DNA from 3 places in the Thermosediminibacter oceani DSM 16646 genome. Region 1 is predicted to be linked to each of the others. Evidence: riboswitches for the same ligand, from Rfam matches in the RefSeq annotation. Region 1 holds a riboswitch; each other region holds the start of a gene.
The links. Region 1 has a riboswitch for thiamine pyrophosphate ahead of thiM (hydroxyethylthiazole kinase). Riboswitches for the same ligand answer to the same signal wherever they lie in the genome.
Positions count from the first base shown of each region.

Region 2: it holds a riboswitch for thiamine pyrophosphate, as region 1 does, so the genes downstream of both, thiD (bifunctional hydroxymethylpyrimidine kinase/phosphomethylpyrimidine kinase) here and thiM (hydroxyethylthiazole kinase) in region 1, are expected to answer to the same signal.
Region 3: it holds a riboswitch for thiamine pyrophosphate, as region 1 does, so the genes downstream of both, thiT (energy-coupled thiamine transporter ThiT) here and thiM (hydroxyethylthiazole kinase) in region 1, are expected to answer to the same signal.

Region 1 is NC_014377.1:640,397-648,546, reverse strand. Features, by position in the region: gene TOCE_RS03260 (GntP family permease) at 1-532, opposite strand, end outside; gene TOCE_RS03255 (glycerate kinase) at 533-1,681, opposite strand; partial or broken gene TOCE_RS12885 (stalk domain-containing protein) at 1,870-2,340, shown strand; partial or broken gene TOCE_RS12880 (M15 family metallopeptidase) at 2,317-3,030, shown strand; gene TOCE_RS03245 (hypothetical protein) at 3,227-3,556, opposite strand; gene thiM (hydroxyethylthiazole kinase) at 4,221-5,015, opposite strand; TPP riboswitch at 5,144-5,248, opposite strand; gene TOCE_RS03235 (hypothetical protein) at 5,330-5,668, opposite strand; gene TOCE_RS03230 (hypothetical protein) at 6,408-6,809, shown strand; gene TOCE_RS03225 (pseudouridine synthase) at 6,986-7,717, shown strand; gene TOCE_RS03220 (Cof-type HAD-IIB family hydrolase) at 7,723-8,150, opposite strand, start outside.
Region 2 is NC_014377.1:16,011-24,160, reverse strand. Features, by position in the region: gene TOCE_RS00140 (ATP-binding protein) at 1-471, opposite strand, end outside; gene TOCE_RS00135 (DNA double-strand break repair nuclease NurA) at 565-1,530, opposite strand; gene TOCE_RS00130 (AbrB/MazE/SpoVT family DNA-binding domain-containing protein) at 1,651-1,902, shown strand; gene proC (pyrroline-5-carboxylate reductase) at 1,974-2,804, opposite strand; gene rsmI (16S rRNA (cytidine(1402)-2'-O)-methyltransferase) at 2,886-3,761, opposite strand; gene TOCE_RS00115 (GNAT family N-acetyltransferase) at 4,039-4,584, shown strand; TPP riboswitch at 4,700-4,806, shown strand; gene thiD (bifunctional hydroxymethylpyrimidine kinase/phosphomethylpyrimidine kinase) at 4,883-5,686, shown strand; gene thiE (thiamine phosphate synthase) at 5,706-6,344, shown strand; gene TOCE_RS00095 (polysaccharide deacetylase family protein) at 6,321-7,178, opposite strand; gene hslO (Hsp33 family molecular chaperone HslO) at 7,333-8,150, shown strand, end outside.
Region 3 is NC_014377.1:1,707,406-1,715,555, reverse strand. Features, by position in the region: gene TOCE_RS08630 (V-type ATP synthase subunit I) at 1-1,446, opposite strand, end outside; gene TOCE_RS08625 (V-type ATPase subunit) at 1,464-2,507, opposite strand; gene TOCE_RS08620 (hypothetical protein) at 2,510-2,845, opposite strand; TPP riboswitch at 3,108-3,213, shown strand; gene thiT (energy-coupled thiamine transporter ThiT) at 3,277-3,804, shown strand; gene TOCE_RS08610 (double-cubane-cluster-containing anaerobic reductase) at 4,140-5,411, shown strand; gene TOCE_RS08605 (IS1182 family transposase) at 5,481-6,941, opposite strand; gene TOCE_RS08600 (nucleoside recognition domain-containing protein) at 7,095-8,150, opposite strand, start outside.

The DNA of each region.
Region 1 (8,150 bases):
TAGGCCCCGGTGTAGGCGGCACCAGCGTGTGCGTGGCATAGAGTCCTGTCGACAGAGCAACGGCCATTATGGCCATGGGGATTTTGGCTCTCTTGGCCAGAGCTTTGTTGAGGGGAGTTAGTATCACGTACCCCGAATCGCAGAAAACCGGGATGCTGGTAATATAGCCAATTATGCTCATAGCCAGAGGCGACCTCTTGATTCCGACTACATCGAGAACCACCTCGGCCATTTTCAGAGCCGCTCCCGATTTTTCCATTATGGTACCTATTATGGTGCCGAAAACTATGACAAGTCCTATATTTGTCATCAAGTTGCCGAATCCCTGCGCTATTACCGGGCCTATAAATTCAACGGGCATTCTGCTCAAAAAACCTACACCGTATGCGGCGAGCAAAAGCGCCATAAACGGGTGGATCTTAAGCTTTGCGGTAGCAAAAATGATAAATAGTATTGCAAGTACCACTATGATAATCAACAGGGGACCGTGAACCATCACCGCCTTCGCGGCAGCCAGCTGTTCCGGTGTCATTTATCTTACCTCCCGACTCAAATATAGTCTGAATACGTTCTCGGAAACTTTCTCGAGCAGCTCTTCCCCCCTTTCCATGGCCTCTTCCAGCGTCATGGGTCTATTTATTATGCTGAACAATGCCGTGATTCCCGCATCATAAAGTTGCTCATAATCTTCTCCAAGAGAGCCGGAAATGCATATCACCGGCTTATTAAACCTTTTCGCAACCTGTCCAATTCCAAAGGGCACCTTGCCGAAAAGGGTCTGGTAATCCGTGCAACCTTCTCCTGTAATTATCAGGTTCGCGTTCGAAACTCTATCAGAAAAATGCGTTATATCCATCATAATCTCTATTCCCGGCCGTAACTTTGAATTTAAAAAAGCCATTAAAGCCGCCCCGAGGCCACCCGCTGCACCGGAACCGGGGACTTCAGCTATATCCTTTCCAAGGTCCACTTTTATCACTTCTGCAAGGTGTCTGAGATTCTCATCCAAAATTTCGACCATTTCCGGCGTCGCGCCCTTTTGAGGTCCGTAAACCGCCGACGCACCTTGCGGACCGCACAGCACGTTTTTCACATCGCACGCTACAACTATATCGGCTCCTTTTACCCTGGGGTCAAGTCCCGAAATATCAATCCTCTCTATTTTTGAAAGTTCACCACCTCCAAAACCTATATTCTTACCTTCGGCATCCAGGAACTTTACGCCAAGGGCCTGAGCCATGCCTACGCCACCATCGTTGGTAGCGCTGCCGCCTATGCCTATTATGAGTTTTCTGCACCCGTGATCAAGCGCCGACCTTATAAGCTGGCCGGTGCCGTAAGTGGTGGTCACCATGGGGTTTCTTTCTCCGGGTTTCAAAAGGTTCAACCCCGAAGCCGCGGCCATCTCTATTACGGCGGTACCGTCCGAGAGCACGCCGAAAAAAGAATTGATTGTCCTCCCCAGCGGGTCTAAAACCCGGGTTTTTACGATTCTCCCACCCGCGGCACAGATTACTGCCTCCACGGTGCCCTCCCCGCCGTCGGCCATCGGGATTTTATATACCTCCACAACCGCATTGGCGCTGAACGCTGCTTTCAAGACGCCCCTTTCCATAGCATTTGCCGCCTGAAGTGAAGTAAGGCTTCCCTTAAAGGAATCAGGTGCAATTAGTACCTTCATATAGACCTCCGATTCCGCTTTTTGTTTAATTCTATCCCAATATTAATAAAATTGTAATATTCACTTTGCTCAAATTCCATCAAATTTATTTCTATTTTTTGAGCAAAATAACATAAAGAAAATTTTGTGCAAAAAATATTTTTAATTTTTTAATCAAACCATAGTAAATCTCAAGTTTCTGGTATATAATGTTAGTGGACAGGTTTCACGGTCAGAACTGGTTTTTTGAAGCCGAAGTTCTAAGCAGTATTGGGGGTAAAAAAGTGAAAAAAAAGATTTTGATTTTACTTATTGTAGTATTCGTACTGTCCATCTCCAGCTTTACGTTCGCAGTAAGTTCACTTCATTTGGGATCTAGCGGGGTCAGCATAGAACTGGATCCGGCCTCCAAAGCCGATAGCAATAACCGTTTAGTCCCCATCCGGTTTATTTCCGATATGGTGGGGGGCAGTCTGCAATGGAATAGCGCTACCGACACCAGTATATTAACCGGCAAAGGATTTAAATTGCAGGCCAAAAATGGTGCAAATTATGTCTTGATAAACAACACCCCCGTACATGCAGGCGCTGTGCGGATAAAGAACGGCCAAATGTATGTATCCCTAGCAGTTTTAAACTACGTGCCCAGCGAGTATATTTCCGTTGATTCCGCTACCGGCAGGATAACTATAGGAAGAAAACAGAATTGGGGGACAGAGCGTTCGCTCAATGCTGCTAAAGCCACATTTAAGTACATAAATAAAGGCAATTTAATACTGGTAAATCAATCTTATCCCGCGGGAAAGGGCTACTCACCTACATCTCTGAGCAAGCTGGACGGTAAAGTACCAGGGAACAAGTCCGATCTGAAATTAACCGCTGAAGCAGCAAACCAGCTGGTTCAAATGTTTAAAGCTGCTAAAAAAGAAGGCGTTCCAGGACTAATAGTAACGAGCGCTTACCGTCCTTACAGCTATCAAAGCACCCTGTTCAATAATAAGGTAAATACATACAGAAAACTGGGTAAAACAATGAGCGATGCAAAACGTCTGGCGGGAAGAGTGGTAGCGGTACCCGGTACCAGTGAACATCAGACAGGCCTTGCGGTAGACATTTTTTCAAGAACATTGCTGCAGCGTACCAAAGGGCTTGAAGAAGTGTTTGACCAAACTAGAGAGGGTAAATGGTTAATTAAAAATTCTTACAAGTACGGGTTTATTTTGCGCTATCCAAAAGATAAGCAGAATATCACCAAGATAATTTACGAACCCTGGCACTACCGTTATGTAGGTAAACCCCATGCGGAAATCATAACAAAAAAGAAGATGTGCTTGGAGGAGTATATAGAATACCTCAAGAAGAACCGGCGGATAGAATACACTTCCGAAACCGGTGAAACTTTCCGGATCTATTACCTGGGGAACGCCGGTTGGCTATCGGATATTGATGTTTTTACAACCAATGGACTAGCTGTCGATGCGTCTTCGGATAATACCGGCGGCCTTATTGTAACCGTAAAGATTGATAAAAAGCCTATAATGGCAAAAAAATAAACGGGAAAAACCTTTATTTCAACGTCTTCCATCTGCCGGGAGGTATGTATATCCGGTGCTTAACCGTGATATCCCGAAGATTGTAGCAGAGCAGGTGCCAGCTGCCCATTGCTAAGGTGGTGACTAGCAATCCGTTCAAAAAATACAACGGTAGATTGATTATCCCGAAGTTCCCCCTTGCAATGCTCGTGATTATAACTATCATTTCCGATACAGCAAACACCACCCACCGGGTGGGTATTTTTTTTATAGGACCCAGTTCTTTTAAAAATTCCACCACGAGTACCGTTGCGGTTACCGTCCCCGTCAACGTGCTCAGAAAATCGTAAGTAAACATTTCCACGGAGTGCTCCTCCTTTCATCGTATCTTCTCTCTATGTATAAAAAGAGGACATAACCGGTTCAAAATATAACCGCATTTTATTAAAAATTAATTGTATAACCAGCGTGTGATTTGAGAAAGTACCTTCCTAAATGTTTATAAATAATAAGTGGGCGTAAAACGCCCCTTTTATTTCCATATAAATTGCGCCCCGTTATATGGGAGGCGATTAACGTCGTTTGAGTTTATGTTTTACCGGGATGCTTCGCGTACCTGCCTCGATAGTTCTTCTTCAGTAAAGACCATGGCACCAAGCCAGCTAAACCTTTTTAGCGAATCTTGTACCCAATCTAATCACTCCTTAAGTTAAGATCTTACGGATAACATACAAAATCGTTCCTATAATTATTCCCGATATAATCCCGCCAACAATTGCCCCAATAAAATCCAAAGCTGTGGGTTCATAAAGGTTAACGGTAAACAAAATAACAAATATGATTGAAGAAAATAAAACAAATTTGTTAAAAATAAACCTCATTTTTGTTCTCCCCTTAAATAAGATGACAGTATTCTGTCTTCCCCTAAAATATACAAAAATTTTACGAAAGTCAATGAATTTTTTTATTCCTTCCACACAGTCTGTATCTAATTAAAGAAATAAAAAAGAGCGGGGTTTTCCCGCTCCTTATGCAAGCGAATATTTCATTCCCGCTCGTATCTTTTCTTTCGTTAAATTGTAAAGTTCGTCGAAGAAGCACACCTTAAAGCTCGCCGGGCCGCGGACTTCCGGTCTTTCCGCCGCCAGTTCTCCGGCAAGACCGAAGGCGACCAATGCTGCAGTGGAAGCTTTGAAGCAATCCCTTTCCACACCGCAGAAGCTGCCGATCACCGACGCCAGCATGCATCCCGTGCCGGTTATGGTTCCCATCCAGCGGTGACCGTTGTCCACATACCCTACCCTATCCCCGTCGGTAACTATATCTCTTACTCCCGATATCACAACAGTAGACCCTAAGTCTTTAGCCATTTTCTTTGCCGCTGCCAAAAGGTTTTCGCTGCTGCCGACGGCTTCGACCCCCCGGATCTTTCCGCCGGCACCGGCAAGCACTCCGATTTCAGCGCTGTTGCCCTTTATCACGGATACTTTCACCTCTCTCAGTATCCTTTTGGCACTTTCGGTCCTGAGGGGCGTGGCTCCGGCCCCCACCGGGTCCAGCACAACGGGTACCCCCAGCTCATTCGCCTTTTTTCCGGCCTTGATCATGGCTTCCACCTGCTTTGGCGTAAGGGTGCCGATGTTCAGCACGAGGCTCGACGCCGCCTTTACCATGTCCTCAACTTCTTCCAGCGCGTGAGCCATCACGGGCAATGCTCCAATCGCCAAGGTCACGTTGGCGCAGTCGTTGACCGTCACAATATTGGTGATGTGGTGGACAAGGGGTTTTTGACTCCGCACTTTTTCAAGCAGACCCTCAATCATCATGGACTCCTCCCCCGATCTTTAATCAGCATTTCACCACGCCTTTGGCAGTCAGGGTTTTTCTCGCCCGGGCTTAGTAAACCCTCCTCTCCAAAAAATAAAAAATTCGTACCAAGGAGGTACGAAACGCCTAAAAACAACTACCCTCCCTCCGCTGGCATTACCCAAACAGGTTCAAGGGTTCGGGAAAATTCCCGTCTCAGCCGCTCTTCGCAGCACCCCCGGTAGTTTTATTCAGCTTTGGTAGAATTATATACAAAAAGCCGCCGGGTGTCAACGGGAATAAAAAAATGGAGCCGCGGGGGACGGCTCTCTCAGCTTTTGTTTTTTAGTTCCCTAATTTCATCATATAGATGATTTACCAACTCTTTTAGTTCCTTGATTTCTTCTAAATACTGGTTTCTCTCCTCTTTCAGCCGCTCCAGTTCTTCATAATAGCCAAGCTGGTCCACCTGTTCTCCTTCATCCATCACTTTTTTAGTCATCATGTGCTTAATTTCTACCACTTTTTCCTTTCCCTTTTCGGTCATGCCCGATACCTTTTCCATGCCCTTTTCAACCATAGGCCTGACCCTTTTTTTGACTTGAGGGCTCAGGACATAAGCCATTGCGGCGGCAAAAACGCCTGCCAAAAAAGGCCTGAAAGACCGCATAAAATCACTCCTTTGCCATCAAAAGGCACAATTTTTCTTTCACTCTAATATTTAAAATAACCTTAAAGGAAATCAATATGCTGATAAATTCTCGTAACGTTGTTTTTAAATGGCAAGATATCTACATATTTATAAATTTGTTAAATGTTGTCTGAAACAAAGAACGTCTTTTTATTCCCTCAATTCACACATGAATATCCCTTGAATACTATATCAGTAGAAACGTAAAAGGAGGTGCCAAGATGCCCGACGTTGCAAAGCCCCAGAGAAGCTTTAACTGGTGGTGGTGGCTGTTCATTCCCATTATTATAGTAGTATTCTTCTTCCCGATCATAATAATAGTTCTGGGTCAGGCGGTCTAAAATTAGTAAGAAGGCTCCGGGGAAAAAGCTCCCGGAGCTTATCGCAGTTTTTTGTCTTAGCACCCTATGAAGTTAAAGCATATTATGAAAGTAGGAGAGACGGTAGAAGGGAGGTGCAGCAATGGCTGACTTGACCCACATACAGTGGTGGTGGTTTTTCCCCATCATTATATTAGTATTCTTACTGCCGGTGGTGATAATAGTTCTGTGCTCCTAAAATTAGAATACATCGCAGCAAATCCCTGGATGTAGTATATACATCCAGGGTTTTTTTTGATACTTGCAGGGCTTTACTATTACGCCACAAGGGCAAGGTTTTAGGAAATTTCATATTATATATTAGCTCAAAAAGCCAATAGGAAGAAGGAGGGTTATCCATGGCCAAAGAGGAACTTGAAAATGCTTTTAAAGAGCCTGAGGAACAGGAAAGTTTAATTAAAAATGAGGAAAGTGAAGCAACGCAAACTCCCGAAAATGAACCTGTTTCATTCACCACTGTCGGCAAAAAGCTGCTCCGGCAAGCCATAACCACGGGAAATCTAAAAGAAGCTCTGGATAAGATTTCAAATTCCATAGACCTGACGAAGTGCGCAGTAGAGTGCTTTACTCAAATCACTGAAAAAGCGCAGATGAAGCTAGAAGGAAAGACCCTCGAATTCACTGACCGGGGCGGTACCGTGCAGCCTACCGACAAATGGGTTCCCATGTTTTTAAGCCTTATGAAAACCGAAGAATTTCAGCACCTTATGGCAAATTTCCTGTACACGATTGTTAAGTAATATTGAGCACAAGGGTACCGAAAGTACCCTTGTATTTTTTAACTAGACGCTTCCGAGATACTGCTTCATTTTTTTAAACTCTTTGTATATAAAAATTGTGAGAAAAAGATTTTGCCTTTTATTGCAGGAATGATATATTATATAAAATGTAGAAATCATCAAGCGAGGTTTGTGAAATGGCTGAAAAAACAGAGCGTCTTGACAAGGTCCTCAGTATGGCAGGTTACGGCAGCCGCAAGGATGTGAAGAAAATAATAAAGCGGGGAGAAGTAGAGGTGAACGGCCGGGTCGTCACCGATGCCGGTACACCGGTGGCCCCTGCCGTTGATTCCATAAGCGTTTCGGGCGAGCTGCTGATTTTCAAAGAACATATCTACATCATGATGAACAAACCCCAAGGAGTTATTTCCGCCACCCACGACAGGCGAGAGACCACGGTAATAGACCTGCTGGAAGATGAATTCTCCCACAGAAATCTATTTCCTGTAGGAAGGCTTGACAAGGACGCGGAAGGACTGCTCCTTCTCACCGACGACGGCCAACTCGCCCACAGGCTGCTATCCCCCAGAAAAAAAGTCGAAAAGGTCTACTACGTGGAAGTAAAAGGTCGCCTTGTAGAGGAAGACGTCAAGGCCTTTAAAGAAGGCGTTTTCCTTGGGGATTACAGGGCGCTCCCGGCAAAACTGGAAATACTGGAAGCCGGAGAGGTTTCTTCGGCTCTGGTAACAATATACGAAGGCAAGTTCCACCAGATCAAGCGGATGATGAAAGCCAGAGGCAAAGAAGTGACTTACCTGAAGCGCCTTTCAATGGGGCCTTTAAAGCTGGATGAAAACCTGGAGCCGGGTGAGTGGCGCGAACTCACCGATGAGGAGATAAGGATTTTAACGGAGGCGGTAAACCTGTAAAAATGTCAGGTAATATCGCCTTCGATAATCTTCTTTATTAAATAGGCCACGCCGTTTTCCGTGTTCGCTGGTACAATCAACCCCGCTGCCCTTTTTATCTCTTCCTCGGCATTTTCTACGGCAACCCCTAAGCCGGCGAATTCTATCATGGAAAGGTCGTTCATGTTATCCCCTATCGCTACAACGCTCTGCCGGTCAATCCCCAGGATATCGCACAGCTTTCTCAATCCCTCCGCTTTTGAAACCCCATCCGGTATTACCTCCAGGTAAAACCTGTCCGACTGCACGTGATTTATACGGATTCCTGCTTTTTTCTCGAGCTCGGCCATCATCTTTTTAGCGAGGGGCACATCGCCCACCAGCAGGATCTTATTAACTTCGTCTACTTCCTCCGGGTCCTTCAGCCTTTCAACTTCCACCTTTTCCCTTTTAA
Region 2 (8,150 bases), 620 kb from region 1:
TCTGGTCCTGTACCTTTCCCCTCTGGAGTAGACGTAAAAAAGGCCCTTTAAGTTTTCGTCCATGGTTGAAGCCGTTTCCTCGGTGTTTTTTATCTCCCCCAGGGCAAGCCCGCCTTCTGCGTCAGACCTGACCAGAAAATCCCTCACCTCCGAAAACTCCGGGAGATGCGCTTTAGCCCCGGTAGTCACCGGGAAGCTGGCCTCGGTCATAAGCTTGACCCTCGCTATATTTATCTCGTCCTCGCTGATGGAGTATCCCAGGCGCTCCAGGGACTCCAGCACCCGGGCGTCGATAAAGTCGTGGTTTATGGAAAGGGGTATGAAGCGGTTGTAAGAATTGGCCTCCACCACCTCGCCTATAAGCGGGCCCTGGTAGGGGTCGTCTATCACCAGTATCTCGTTTATCCTAAACTTCCTTTCCTTGGAAGCCACAAAAATTTCCTGAGGAGTAGTAAGACCCACCACCTGCATCTTGGTTTCTCCTTTCACCATAGTTTCAAAAGTAAGCCGTGACCGATGGGATCCGAACCCGGCGCCGTATGCCTTTTCGTTTGAAACCAACACCTACGGACTGCGTTTCGCCCGCTTGGGCGTCAGGAATTCGGCGTAATCTTGCCCCAGGTACGTCTTTAAAAGCCCCTCTATGGTCGCGTCCGATATCTTCACCTTTTTGTCAATAAGGTCAAGCCAGAGGGGTATCCCTCTGCCGGATTCAGGGGTAAGGGTATATATCAGGTTTTCCACGAGCTCCAGGTGCTCGTACTGTTCCTCTAAAAGATCGATGCCGATGGGCTTGGGGTCACCGGAGGTGCGCATAAATACGGTGCGGAATCCCTCCTTAAAGCAGCCCGGCGCCACCTCCAGCCCTTCGCCTACGTCCATCACGCCGAAGAGTAGCTCCCAGTCGCAGGCCCCGGTCACGGCCTCGGGCAGGACGCCCTTGAGCGCCGAGCTTATGACCCGCGTGGATATACCTTCCACCACTCCGGCAAGTAAAGTGCCCGAATCCAGCGCCGCTTCCTTTAGCTTTTCCCAGAGATGTTTTGCCTCTATTTTCAGCCTCACCAGCGAACCGTCGATGAGCAGCACCGCAGGGCTGAATTTTTCTATAGCCGAAAGCGCCGCCCGGGCTTCCAGCCCTGCCAGGCTGGATTTCACCATCTCCTGGTATCCGGCTTCGTCCAAGGCTTCCTCAAAAAGAAGCGGGCACATTACTCGCTGAAAATATATTTCCTCTTGCGCAACGGTACTTTTCGCCATAGCCTGCTGCAGGGTTATGACGTACGGAAATATCCCCCCTGCACTGTTGGTGGAACCGTCCACACCGGCAATACCGCCCTTTTCCGCTATTTGCTCCAGCTCGATGTTAGACATTTTTCGACTTTTTGTAAACCTTCCCATGCCGCTCCCGGCTATATATGCCCTCATCGCAGCCCTATTGGGCCTTTGTTCCAGCCTTTTTCTAAGGGCTCCAGCCGCTTGCCGGAATTCGTTTTTCAAGCCTTCGTTTAGCTCCTGCAATCTGATCACTCCTGCGGGATAAAAAATCTCCCATCAATTTTCATACAATATTGACTTTTATTGGCAGCTTTGGTATCATTTTCTGAGGGGGCAATGTCGAAAAAAGTAAAAAGGGGGCATAAAACAAAGATGAAATCAACGGGTGTTGTCAGAAAAGTAGATGAACTGGGCCGGGTCGTTATCCCCATAGAGCTCAGGCGCACCCTGGATATCAGCGAAAAGGACGCTCTTGAAATCTATGTGGATACCGATAAGATAATCCTGAAGAAATACCAGCCCGGTTGTATATTCTGCGGAAGCGCAGAGAATGTAATCTCCTTCAAGGGCAAGAATATATGCGAAAAGTGCGCAGGTCAAATAGAACAAACGAAAAAAAATTAAAAGAAGAGACTTCTGTCTCTTCTCTTTTTTATTTTTAGCCAAAACTATACTACCTTAAATTTGGAGAATTGTCAACAATTTCCGTAACTTCCGCCCTCCATGAGCTCCCTAGAGCGGCGGGCGGCGCTGTTCACCGCCTGTATTATGCAATTGGTAAAGCCCATCTTCTCCAGGGTTTCTATACCCGCCATCGTCGTGCCTCCCGGCGACGTAACCTTTTTCCTAAGGCTCGCGGGGTGTTCTCCCGTCTCCTTTACCATCTTGGCAGCCCCAAGGACCGTCTGAACCGCAAGCTCATACGAAACCTCCCGGGGAAGACCCACCTTCACGCCGGCTTCGGTGAGGGCTTCCATCATAAGGTATACATAGGCGGGCCCGCTGCCCGAAAGGGCGGTAACCGCATCCATCCACTCTTCGTCCACTTCTATGACCTGGCCTACCGAGGAAAAAATCCTGAAGGCCTTTTCCAGGTCATCCCGTCCCGCATGACGTCCGGCAGTGATAGCGGTGGCCGACTCCTTCACCTGACACGATGTGTTTGGCATGGCTCTGATCACCCTTATCCGCTTCCCGGCAAATTCCTCAATCCGGGATGTGGTGATGCCGGCGGCCACCGAAATTATTGTGTGCTGCTCCTTCAAAAAATCTCTTATCTTCAGCATGACGCCTTTTACATCTGAGGGTTTTACAGCGATAATAAGCGTTTCGCATTCTCCAACCAGTCTGCCGTAGTCTCTAGTAGTGTTTACACCGTAGGTTTTTTCAAAAAATTTCAGGCGGTCATCGTCTTTCCTGTTTAGAACGAAGATATCCTCCGGCGCAAGCACCGAAGCGCTCAATATCCCCTTCAAAAGCGCTTCTGCCATGGAACCGGCTCCAAAAAATCCAAGCCTGTTGTACATAAGGTATCACCTCCCCGTATATCCCGCATAAACCAAAAACCCCTCCCCACAAAAAGCAGACCTCAGGCCGGCGCCTTAACATCACTCTCTTTCACTTTTCACCAGCAGCTTGTACGCTTCCCTTTTCGGAACCCCCAGTTCTTTCGCTGCTGTCTTCAGCGCCTGTTTTTTGTCCATTCCACGGCTCATGTAAGTCTTTATCTTTTCCAAAAGCAACCGCCTCGATCCTTCATCCTCCAGGTCAAGACCGCCCGTTTCACCTTTGTCACAGCTGGAGCCTTCCAGCACCAGCACGATTTCACCCCGGGGGGGCGCACTTTGGTACCTTATTATAGCCTCCTCGATCGAACCCCGGAAAAATTCCTCGTGAACCTTGGTCATCTCCCTGGCTACGGTTATTCTCCTGTTGCCGAGGATCTCCCGGATGTCCGAAAGAGCCTTTAAAAGCCGGTGGGGCGCTTCATAAATAACTATGGTCCTTTCCTCCTCTTTGAGCTCCGCCAGCCTTTTTTGCCTCTCTGTGGATTTTTGCGGGAGAAAGCCCTCGAAAACGAATTTGCCCGTGCTCAACCCCGACGCGGCGACGGCGCATATCACCGCCGACGGCCCGGGAAGCGGCACGACCCTGATCCCCGCTTCTACCGCTTTTTTTACCAGGTCTTCCCCCGGGTCGGAAATTCCCGGCGTGCCCGCATCCGAAACCAGAGCTACGCTTTTGCCAGCAAGAAGATCCGTTATGATTTCGTCGCCTTTTTTAGCCCTGTTGTGCTCCCGGTAGCTGGTGAGCGGCGTTTTTATGTCGTAATGGTTTAAAAGCTTTCTGGTAACCCTCGTATCCTCGGCGGCGATGTAATCGACTTCCTTTAAAACCCTTAAAACTCGAAGGGTAATGTCTTCAAGGTTTCCTATGGGCGTCGGGCAAAGGTAAAGGATCCCGGGCTCTTTTTTTTCAGCCATAAGCGGACATTCCTTTCTTTTATGGCAAGCAATCCGATAAAATAATTATAATATTTTTCCCGGACAAAATAAAATGGGCTTTTCCTGCAAAGAAAGCGCAAGATAATTTTCACCCTTGTAAATCCAGATATTGAAAGAGAACCGCGGAGTCCGCAGTCTTTCTTATTGTGGATAAATCTGTGGAAATTGTGTACATCTCTTTACAATTGAGCACCGAACGGGTATAATAGTGAAAATTTTATACCCATATTTTGCATGTTATGAGGAGGGGTCTTGCATGTTCACCGGTGAAAAGGTGAGGTTGAGGGCTTATCGAAAGGAAGACCTCGAAAAAGCGCTTCAATTTATCAATGACCCTGAAGTGAAGCGTTTTCTTGCTCCCGGCATTCCGTTCCCGCTGACGGAATCCGATGAAGAAAAATTTATCTCAAAGCAGAGCGGCTTCAACACCGATGCCTATTCTTTTGCCATCGAAACCCTGGAAGGAGAGTATATAGGCGGCTGCGGCATAAATAGTACCGACTGGAAGAACAGCGTCGCAGTAGTGGGAATCTTTATCGGCAATAAAGACTACTGGGGAAAGGGATACGGCACCGACGCCATGCGGGTCCTTTTGCGGTTCATCTTCGAGCAGATGAACATAAATAAAGTCAAACTCTTCGTCTACGACTTCAACAAGAGGGCAATCCGGTGCTACGAAAAATGCGGTTTCAAAGTGGAGGGAGTGCTGCGGCAGGAGATATACCGGGACGGCCGCTACCACGACGAGCTGGCCATGGGGATTCTGCGCAGCGAGTGGTTCGGCGCCGGAAATAAAAAGTAATTTGCTTGAAAGCATTAGCTGATGAAATATCAGCTTCGACCGCTCCGCTTAAAATTAAAAGGAAAAAGTTATTTTCCGTAGAATATATATATATAATAATGCACCCAAAAACATATATACCTGCTGGGGGAGCTTCGGCTGAGAGGAAACCCGGGCTTCGGGTTTCGACCCCTTGGACCTGACCAGGGTAATGCCTGCGTAGGGAAGCAGTCCGGTAGCGGTGCCCTGATTCCGGGGCACGAATCGAACTTTGCCCACCTATACAGGTGGGTCAATTTATTTTGAGGAGGAAAGATTTATGAAACTCGCCCTTACGATCGCCGGCTCCGATTCCGGAGGGGGAGCCGGAATTCAGGCTGATCTTAAGACTTTCAGCGCCCACGGAGTATTCGGGATGAGCGTCATAACCTCCGTCACCGCCCAGAACACGAAAGCGGTGATAGGCGTCGAGGACATCTCTCCGGAAATGGTTTACCTGCAGATAAAGGCCGTGTTCGAGGACCTTCCGCCCGATGCGGTTAAAATAGGAATGGTATCCTCTGCGAGCATAATAAGGTCCGTTGCGAAAGGCCTTGACGAATTCGGGCCGGAAAAGGTGGTGCTGGACCCGGTCATGATCTCGAAAAGCGGGCACGCCCTTTTGAAGCCCGACGCCGTCGAGGCCCTGAAGAGGGAGCTGCTTCCCAGGTGTCTTGTTGTTACTCCTAACATACCCGAGGCAAAAGCTCTGACAGGAATGAGTATAAAGGGCGTCGAGGATATGGAAAGGGCCGCTGAGAAAATTATGTCTTACGGCTGCCGGGCGGTTGTAGTCAAGGGAGGCCACCTGGAAGGCGATGCCGTGGACGTTTTCTTCGACGGCCGGGAATTTCACAGGCTCAAATCTGAGAGAATCTTTTCGAGAAACACTCACGGCACCGGTTGCACCTTTTCCTCGGCGATAGCGGCAAACCTGGCTCTGGGCCGTGACCTTTTTACAGCCGTCAAGCTCGCAAAGGAGTACATCACCGGCGCTATAAAAAATTCCATGGACATAGGCGGCGGCGCCGGACCCGTCCACCACTTCTACGAGCTGTACCGCAGGGCGGGACTGAACGTTTAGCCGAAGGGAGGTGAAGGTTTTGAAACCGGACTTTACACTCTATGCCGTTACCGAAAGGTCTTACCTTCATGGAAGGGACCTGGTCGAAGCCGTGGAGGAAGCCATAAGAGCCGGAATAACGGTGCTGCAGCTCAGGGAAAAGGACGCGCCGGGGAGGGAGTTTTACGAGCTGGCCCTCCGGCTCAGGGAGCTCACCAGAGTTTACGGTATCCCCTTTATTATTAACGACCGGGTGGACATAGCCCTGGCGGTGGACGCCGACGGCGTCCACGTGGGCCAGGAAGACATCCCGGCGGATGTGGCGAGAAAAATCATAGGACCCGGCAAAATCCTGGGCGTCTCTGCTAAAACCGTGGAAGAAGCTATAAGAGCCGAAAAAGACGGGGCCGATTACCTGGGAGTCGGCGCGATCTTCCCTTCCCCCACCAAGCCTTCGTCAGAGGCAATCGGCCTGGAAGGCCTGATAAAAATCAAAAACGCGGTTAAAATTCCGGTGGTTGCCATAGGGGGCATCACCGTGCAAAACGCCAATGAAGTTATGGCAACAGGAGTCGATGGCATCTGCTGCATTTCGGCGGTGTTCTGCGGTGACATAACCGAAAACGTCCGAGCCTTGAGACGGGCGATATCCCAATCATTTTTTATAGGGGATTTTTAACAGTTCCGGGATCGTCACGAACCGGTAGCCTTCCTTTTTCAGCGTTACGATGACATCCTTCAGGGCGGCTACGGACCCGCTGAGGTCTTCCCCGCCGCCTGCGGAATGTTGCAGTATTATGCTGCCTTCCCTGACGTTTTCCAGGATGTTGGTTTTCACCTGTTCGGCGGTAAGACTTTTCCAGTCCAGGGAATCCACGCTCCAGGCGATGACCTTATAGTTTAATTTGGCTATCTCTTTTACCCTTGCTTCATCGATGGATCCGTAGGGGGAACGGAAGAGGGCAGGGCGATATCCGGTAAGTTTGCTCAAAGTCTCTTCCGCCCTCAGTATTTCCCGGACCATATCCTCATTGTTCATTTTGATTATATTGGGGTGGCTCCAGGTATGGTTGCCTACCACGTGCCCCTCGCGCACCATTCTCCTTACCACGTCGGGAAAGAGTTCCGCCCTTTTGCCTACCAGAAAAAATGTGGCCTTTACGTTTTGTTCCTTCAAAACATCCAGGATTTGCGGGGTGTAGACCGAATCCGGACCGTCGTCGAAGGTCAGGGCTACCATCTTGACATTCCTGGGGCCTTCCCGGTAAAACAACTCCGGTAGTTTGGAACTCAGATCATCGATTTTGCGCTGGGGAAAACCCCGGTTGTCCCGCTCCGAGCCTCCGGCCAGTTTAAAGTGTTCCGTTATCTCCTTAGGGGAACGGGATTGATATTTAGGCGTTTGAAACTCCCGCCTGTTGGGGACTAACCGGAGTTCATAACCGTTGATATGCGCCCATAAAAGCAGGATACCAATTGCTATTAAGATCCCGGCGATCAGCGGTTTTCTCATTTTCCCACCTCAGGTATAGTTTGCCATAATTTCCCGGTATTATTACTCTTGCATTCGGAAAGTCTTTTTCCTACTGTAGTACAACTGATGCTCCGGCGAAAATATGATATAATACTGTAGTGCAATGCGAAGTGAACTAAAGGAGGCAGCGCATTTGACAGGACTAAAAGACTATATGGTCAGGGCTATCGACGAAGAGGCCGGAATTCTGGCCTTTGCCGCCCGCACTACGGAACTGGTGGAGAAGGCCAGGACCATCCACGGCTGTTCTCCTACAGCCACGGCAGCCCTGGGCCGGCTGCTCACAGCCGCGGCCATGATGGGTTCCATGCTCAAGGGCGAAGGGGATACGGTGACCGTGAGGGTGGACGGCGGCGGCCCCGCAGGACCCCTTATTGCCTTTTCGGATTCCAGGGGGAACGTGAAGGGATACATAGGTAACCCCTCGGCGGACCTCCCCCTTAACGAAAAGGGCAAGCTGGACGTGGGCGGTATAGTCGGCAGGGAAGGTACGCTTACGGTTATAAAGGACCTGGGGCTCAAAGAACCTTTCGTGGGACGGGTCCCCCTGATTTCTGGGGAAATTGCCGAAGACATCACCTATTACTTTGCCCGGTCCGAGCAGGTGCCCTCGGCGGTCAGCCTGGGCGTACTTGTAGACAGGGACCGGAGGGTAAGGGCGGCGGGCGGATTTATCATACAGCTTATGCCCGGCTCGACGGAAGAAACCGCAATTTTCATCGAGGAAAAAATTAAAGGCATGAAGCCGGTCACCGAACTCCTGGATGAGAAAAATTCTCCGGAGGACCTGATAAACTTGATACTCCCCGGATTTAAGCTGAGATTCCTGGCAAGCCAGCCTGTAAATTACAGTTGCTCCTGTTCCAGGGAAAGGTTGGAAGGTGTACTTTTAAACCTGGGCCGGGAAGAGGCGGAGGAAATCCTCAAAGCCCAAGGCCGGGTGGAGTTCGT
Region 3 (8,150 bases), 1.1 Mb from region 1:
ACCTTCCTCGAGGTTCCTTTCAATATATGAATTCATTATGCTGTAAATAAACCCAAGGATTATCAATATAGCACCCAGAACGACAGCCCCCGCCAGCATGAGGTTAATATTGGCCATCGGCCTTACCAGGAGGGCCGGAATTATCTCCTCCGACCCAAACACGCTGCCGTAGAGAAGGCCGAAGACTGTGGAACTTAAACCGATACTGCTCAGGATCCCGCCGAGGGCGGTTCTTGCCTTCAGATATCTAAGCAAGAGCCCGGCGATTAACAGCACGAGGCCCTGACCCACGTCTCCGAACATGGCTCCGAAGAGCAGGAGATAACTTAGCGCAAAAAATAAAGTCGGGTCCTTCTCGTTGTAAGCAGGCACTCCGTACATTTTTACCATTTCTTCAAAAGGCCTGATAATGGGAAGATTCCTCAATTTCGTAGGCGGCGTTATGCCCGGCGTTCTTTTTTGTACATCTTCGACGATTATTATAATGTCATTCCCGAAGGTAGCTTCGAGTTCTTCTTTAAGGCGGACTACGCAGCTTTCCGGAACGAATCCGAACATAAAAAACAGGTGCTTACCCGTAGCGAGATTGGTTTTAACCTCCTCAACCTTCTTTTCCATTGCAAGCCGGGCGTAAGCCTTTTCAACTTCGACCGTGTATTTTTCCCTGTAATTTTCTATGGACTTTGTCATGGAATCAATGGCGTTCATATCTTCATTTATACCGGCTTCCAGCTGTTTTATGACGGTGGCCGGTGTCCCGTTGAAACTATCGGGAAGAGGAAGCTCTACAAAATTGAGGGAAGTAAAAATCCTTTCTACGGTTTCTTCAAGGCTTTTCGGTGTTATAGAGGCTACCACCACGTTTTTGCCTTCATCCTTAATTTTTAAGACCACCGCCGGTATATTTTCGTAATTCTTTTTGAGCTTGAGGTAGTTTTCCTTCGTGAGTTTAAGCAGCTTGAAGGTCAGGAAATTCATTTTTTCCAGTTGTTCCACATTAAATTTGTACTTTTCGAGGTACCTCAGATTGTTTATATAAGTCTTTTTTTCTTCTATAGACCTTTTTCTCTGGTTTATACTCTCGGCTAAGGAGTGTATCTCAGAATAGATTTCGAAAATTTGCTTCATAAAATCGTCAAATTCGTAATCCTGCCCCATGTACTCGGGTATTACGGCGGGCTTTAAATTGAAAATGCCCAGGAGGTTGTTTACAACCTCTTCCTCCCGGGAAAAGTCCCTCCGCAATGTATACGGTTTAATATAAGGAAGATCTTCTAAAGCCTCTATATTTTTTTCATTGGGAGGTAAGACGAAATCGCTAGAGCTTATCCTGGAGATGGAGTTGATTACATGCATGCTACCGTTTAATATAATTAGTCGCAGGATCCTGTTCATTTGGGGGATTTTGCCTATTATCCCCATCATCTTCATTTTCTCAATAGCCATAAAAGCTCGCCTCCTAATTATACCGCCCTTATCAAGAACCTCCCGGATTCCTCGGGTGAAAGGTTGTATCTAATGCATTCGGTTATCGAGATAATGTCTTTTATTTCGAACTCCAGAAACAATGCATAAGCGATAGCCTGTATTATGCTCATGGGAGAACGTCGTAATAAAGCCTTAAGTCTGTAGAACAAAAATCTATTTATTCTCCTTTCCATGTATATGTCACCGGTTTCGTCTTTTTTGAAAAGGAAGCCGTACCCCAGCTCCCCGGCCATACTATCTAGTTCGTCGAGATTTATAGAATAGCACAGTTCCCTGCGCTTTAAAAAGCTGATGCGGTCCCCCATGTCTATAGTGTAATTGAGCAACTCCTCCGGGGACAGCATGTAAAATTTCTTGCCCCTGTATATCCATTGAAGATTATATAAATCCGATACCATCCCCTCCCATTTTTCTAGAATTTTTCTATCTCCATTTTCAAGCTTTTCTGACCTCTTCTTTAAAATGCTGAAGTAAGCCGTATCCAGGGCCATTTCCAGATGAAAGAGATTTTCCCTTTTTCCGTCAAGCAGGGGCTTTACGTAATCGTCAAATTCGGACCCCTCCAAAGCCATTATGAGATCTCTTAAAGTCTCTGCCTTAAGCACCTTATCGGAGGGTACATTGCTGTACCTGCCTATAAACGCATAAGGCCTGTCAATCAGGCCAGTTTCGGAGCTGTTATATATGTCTCTTGCCAGATTTTTCAAATCCTCGATTTCATACTTCAGGTACAGCGCCTTCAAAAATTCCTTATAATTCCCTCTAAAAAAATAAAGCAGTTTATCGAGATTTTTCACCATATTGCGTCGAAGGATTCTTTCGAGGGTAGCCCTGCTCAACTTATCGGTGTTTATATCGTCCAACAGCTTACGGTAGGGAGTATTTTCTCTAAGATAACCGGCAAGCTCTGCGATAGACCTTTTCCGAAGCATCTCGGCGTAATGCTGGTCTTGCAAAAAATTGCGTTCCATTGCTCTTATCTTCGTGTTGACGGCGGCAAATCGAGTTATCCTGTCCATAATCAATACCTCTTTAGATCAAATATCGTATTAATGAACTCATCCTTTATTTCATCTTTAACTTGCGTAAACCTCGCTTCCATATTTTTTATCAATTCAGTCGTATCTTTTTGTATTTTTTCAACTTGTTGATTACCTGTCAGAATTGCTTTGGCATAAATGTCTTTTACCGTTTGGTCGATTTCCCGGTTAAAACTTTCAATCATCTCCTGGATTTCCCGGCGGTAGCGGGACTCTAGGTCGGCTAGACTTTTATCCCTCTTTTCTCTGATCTCCACTGCTTTACTGTCTATCTCTAGAAACCGCTCTATCGATTGTCCTACGATTTTTTCTTCCAAGCAGATCACCCTTTTTTAATTAGATCTTTTTATAATCTATACTCCTCTAAAAAAATAAAAGCAAACTGAAATAAGTTATAAAATTCTACCATCCTATGCTGCAATGTACCGGTAAACCCTCCTAACCGGGTACTATCTCAAAATTTCTCGTGTTTTGTCAAAAAAGCAGTGATTACTTTTCACCGGGACTGAAGTAAGGCTATTGGCAATAATTTATTAATGATGTATAATAAATATAAATAAAATAATAAATGATAAATGTTGAACGTGCTGGGGGAGCTTCGGCTGAGAGGAAGCCCGATGGCAGGGCTTCGACCCCAGAACCTGAACGGGGTAATGCCCGCGTAGGGAAGCACGTGAATCGCATCGATTTACTTGCCCACCTATACGGGTGGGCTTTTATTTTTAATATTAAAAAGGAGAGGATAATTATGAGAAGACAGAATCTATCTGCATTTATCGAAGGCGCACTGATGATCGGGATTGCTACAATATTGAGTTTCTTCAAGGTCTTTCAGGCCCCTTACGGCGGCTCTGTTACCCTAGGAAGTATGGTGCCCATCATCCTCTACTCGGTACGGCATGGAGCTTCCAGAGGATTTTTTGCGGGAACGGTATACGGTCTTTTGCAGCTAATGATAGAACCCTTTATCGTCCATCCTGTGCAGGTAATTTTAGACTACCCGCTTGCATTCGGAATGCTGGGCTTTGCAGGGCTGTTTGGAAGAAGGATTTATCTCGGTATACCCGTGGGCATTTTAGGCCGGTTTTTGTCGCACCTTCTTTCAGGTGTAATCTTCTTTTACTCCTACGCTCCCGAGGGTATGAGTCCCCTTGTCTACTCGGTGCTTTACAACGGCGGTTACCTGTTGCCCGAACTAGTCATAAGCCTTCTTGTATTGAGATTTGTGCTTTACCGCTTTATTCGTAAGGATGAAGGCTGCGGCGTTTCTGATTGAAATGATTTTTTAAACTCCCTCTTCGGAAGGGTGATTTAACTTCCGGGGAGGGAGTTTTTTTCGCGAAGGATTGAGTAACCGCCGGTAAGCAATTTTAAAGAGCATCTATTAAAAATATCGATAGTAAATATTAATTTATTATATATTTCGATAGCAGGTTCGCCTGCTATGGTGATAAAATCTGAATTGGATATTCTTCTGAAAAGCCGGACAAAACGAAACCGTCCGAAAAGGTGGCGTCTTTGGCCCAAAAATTATCTATCATTTCGTTGGAGTCGGGGCTGCGATCCCGGGAACCTCATCACTAAAGAAAAAGTTATTAAGGGGGATTTTAAATGACCGATTACAAAAAGTTATGGGAATCGATGGACATTGACCTTGAAAAGCACGATCAGCTATGCAACCTGCTGCCAGGCTTTTTCGCTGACGTGTATCTTTCTCAGGAAAACCGGCCGGAAGGAATGAACTACTTTAATCTGGTGGTATCTTCGATTCACGGCCTCAGGCCCGAAGAACTAAAGCGGCATAAGGATGACGGGGGCAAGGTGGTGGGCACCTTCTGCGTTTACGTGCCCGACGAGCTTATAGTTGCCGCAGGAGCCATAGGCATAGGGTTGTGCGGCGGGTCCCAGTTCTGGGTGCCTGATGGGGAAAAGGTACTGCCCAAAAACACATGTCCGCTGATCAAATCTTTTATGGGGGCAAAAATAACCAGGACGTGTCCTTACTTTCAGTCCTGCGACCTGCTTGTAGGTGAGACGACCTGCGACGGTAAGAAAAAGGCCTGGGAAATACTTGAAAATTATGCCGATATCCACGTGATGCACCTTCCTCAAATGAAGCGGGACGTTGATATAAAAGCCTGGGTTCAAGAAATTGAGATACTAAAGGAAAAGCTGGAAAAACTTACGGGGAATGAAATAACCCCGGATAAATTGAAAGATGCGATAAGGCTTATAAACGAAAAGAGAAGGGCTCTAAAGCGCCTTTATGAACTGAGGAAGGCAAGGCCGGTACCCATCAGCGGAAAGGATGCCCTTTTGGTTAGCCAGATAGCTTTTTACGATGATCCGGAGCGTTTTACCTCTAAAGTAAACGACCTTTGCGACGAACTGGAGGAAAGGGTAAAGTCGGGGGAAGGCGTTTTCCCGGCCCACGCAAAGCGTATCCTCATAACCGGTACTCCCATGGCTATACCGAACTGGAAACTGCACCACATAGTGGAATCGAGCGGTGCCGTTGTGGTCTGCGAGGAAACCTGCACCGGCACCAGATACTTTGAAAACTTCGTGGAAGAGGCTTCAAACACGCTGGAAGGGCAGTTTAGAGCTCTTGCTGAAAGGTACATGAAGACTAACTGCGCATGCTTTACCCCCAACCGCGGCAGAATCGATGATATAATACGCCTGGCCAGGGAATACGAGGCTGATGGCGTCATTTACTATAATCTGCAGTTCTGCCAGCCCTACGCTGTGGAGTATGAACTTGTCAGGCGGGCTTTGCAGAAGGAAGGGATACCCGTTATTCTCATTGAAACTGATTACAGCGAAAATGATTCGGAGCAGGTAAAAACCCGGGTTCAGGCTTTTCTTGAAATGCTCGGCTGAAAAAACAAAGACACTGAAAAAGCGGTTCTTATAAAGGGAACCGCTTTCAGCTTGTAGACAAAGCCGCTTTTAGGATGCATAACCTAAAAGCGGCTTTTTGTTGAAGGCGAAGAAAATTTTTAAGAAAAACGAATGTAAAGCGGGGACTGTTGGCGGAAACGTTCCCCGTCTTTTCTTCCATAAAGCCAGCTTTTTTAAATTCATGCATGCGAAAAGAAGCGTGAGGTAATGTCCAACTTTCCTCAAGCCTCGTAGATTTGTATAGCGCATGCCATGCTTTTCCTTCGCATCGGCAAATACCCGCTCGATGGTCTGGCCGCGCATTTTGTATAGTTCTTTACCCCATTGGGTGTGTCTTATATCTTCCGCTATTTCTATGTAATGCTCCCATATATGCCGAGTTATGATTTTTGTGTAATTTTTACTTTTGGTGCACTGTAGGCGCATGGGACATTTACAGCATATTTGGGGGTTGCTCCTATATTCCCGGTATCCCGCCCGGTTGGTGGTGCTGTATTCTAATATTTGGTTGTTGGGGCATATGTAACAATCATAATATTCGTCATAGACGTATTCGCGTTTTTTAAAGTAGCCATCTTTGGTCATCGGCCTCTTGTAGGGCATAACGGGAAGCGCTCCTGCCTCAATGATTTCTCTGCATATCCCGGGGGTTTTGTAGCCTGCATCAACCACTACCGCCTCTATTTTAGAAAATTTATCGTTTACTTCTTGAAATAAATCGGAGAATACCTGGCTGTCATGAACATTTCCAGGTGCTATTTTGACACCAAGGACAAAGTTGTTCCGGTCACAGGCTACAGAAGCTGTGTAGGCAAAGCAGCGCTCTTTTTCCCCTTTTTGAAACATCCCACTTTCAGGATCTGTGGTGCTTACCCTGACTTTTTTAGAGCTATTTTCTCCTTTGTTGTTATCGTCATCATCATCTTCTTCTTCAAAGGGCTTTTTACCGTTTGCTTCCCGTTCGGCGTTGATTTCTTTTAAAAGTTCTTCCTTATATTTTTGAGTCCGTTGCTTAGCGACTTTCTCGATATATTTATTCTTATTGGCACTGGCTTTTATGTGAGTAGCATCGATAAATACTGCATCTGTTTTAACAAACCCGCATTCTATTGCTTCCATCAACACCCGCTCGAATATCTTTTCAAATAGATCACTTTCCTTAAACCGCCGTTCATAGTTTTTTCCAAAAGTTGAAAAGTGAGGTATTTTTTCTTGTAATCCATAGCCTAAAAACCAACGGTAAGCTACATTGACTTCTACTTCTCTGATGGTTTGGCGCATGGAGCGGATTCCATACAATACTTGGAGCATGAGTAGCTTAATTAACACTACCGGGTCAATACTAGGTCTTCCTGTATTTTCGCTATATAGGTCTTTTACTTCATCATAAATGAAATTAAAATCGATGCTTTCTTCTACTGCCCTAAGGAGATGGTCTTGAGGTACTAAGCTATCGATGCTTACTAATTCTACCTGCTCTATTATTTCTCGATTTTTCTTCGTTAACATTTCATCGCCCCACAATATTTTTGTATCTTCTTTAATTTTACTAAAAAGCTGATGATTTCTGTACTAGCTTTTGCAAAAAAAGACTGTCGACAGTTACTTTGTCGACAGTCTGAAAGCGGTTCTTATAAAGGGAACCGCTTTTTCGTTATGGCTTTATAATATAGCCCACACTACCAGCCTGTATAACGATGCGATTATAAAACACACCAGCAGTGCGACGGTGGTCGTAAGCACCGCTGCGAAAATCGCCCATCTGGCTTTTCCTGTTTCGCATCTTATGGTCCACAGCGTGGTGGCGCAGGGAAAATGGAGCAGGGAAAAGAGCATAGTGTTGATGGCGGTAAGGATGGTCCAGCCGTTGCTTATAAGCAGGTCCTTGAGGCCTGCGAAGTTGTCGGGGGAAATCATGGATCCCTGGGCGAGATACCCCATGAGCAGTATGGGTAAAACTATCTCGTTGGCGGGCAGGCCTGCGATAAAAGCCATGAGAATGTATCCGTCCAGGCCCACCAGCCGACCGAGCGGGTCTAAAAAGGCTGCTGCCTGGGCCAGCAGGCTCTGATTTCCTAATTTTATATTGGCCAGAAGCCATATAATGCCGCCGGCGGGAGCTGCCACGGCCACAGCCCGCCCCAGAACGAAAAGGGTGCGCTCGTATATGGAGCGTATTATTATACCGCCGATATGGGGAGGGCGGTATGGCGGAAGTTCCAGTATAAAGGATGAGGGTAGCCCCTTGAGCAGGGTGGAGGCAAGCAGTTTTGACACTACCAGCGTTGTAAATACGCCGAAAACGACTAATCCGGATACGGCAATGGGAGCCAGCAGCCACCCCAGATCGGGTGCAAGCCCTCCTATAAAAAGCGACGCGAGCAGCATCAAAGTCGGGAAGCGGCCGTTACAGGGCACAAAATTGTTGGTAAGGATGGCTATGATGCGTTCCCGCGGTGAGTCTATTATCCGGCAGGATACAACGCCGGCGGCATTACACCCGAAGCCCATGCTCATGGTAAGGGCCTGTTTTCCATGGGTACCAGATCTTTTAAAAAAATAGTCCAGATTGAAAGCCACCCGGGGCAGATAGCCCAGGTCTTCCAGGAAGGTGAATAGTGGAAAGAATATCGCCATCGGAGGCAGCATTACCGATACCACCCACGCCATGGTCTTGTACATTCCGGTGATTAAAAACCCGTTGACCCACTCAGGGGC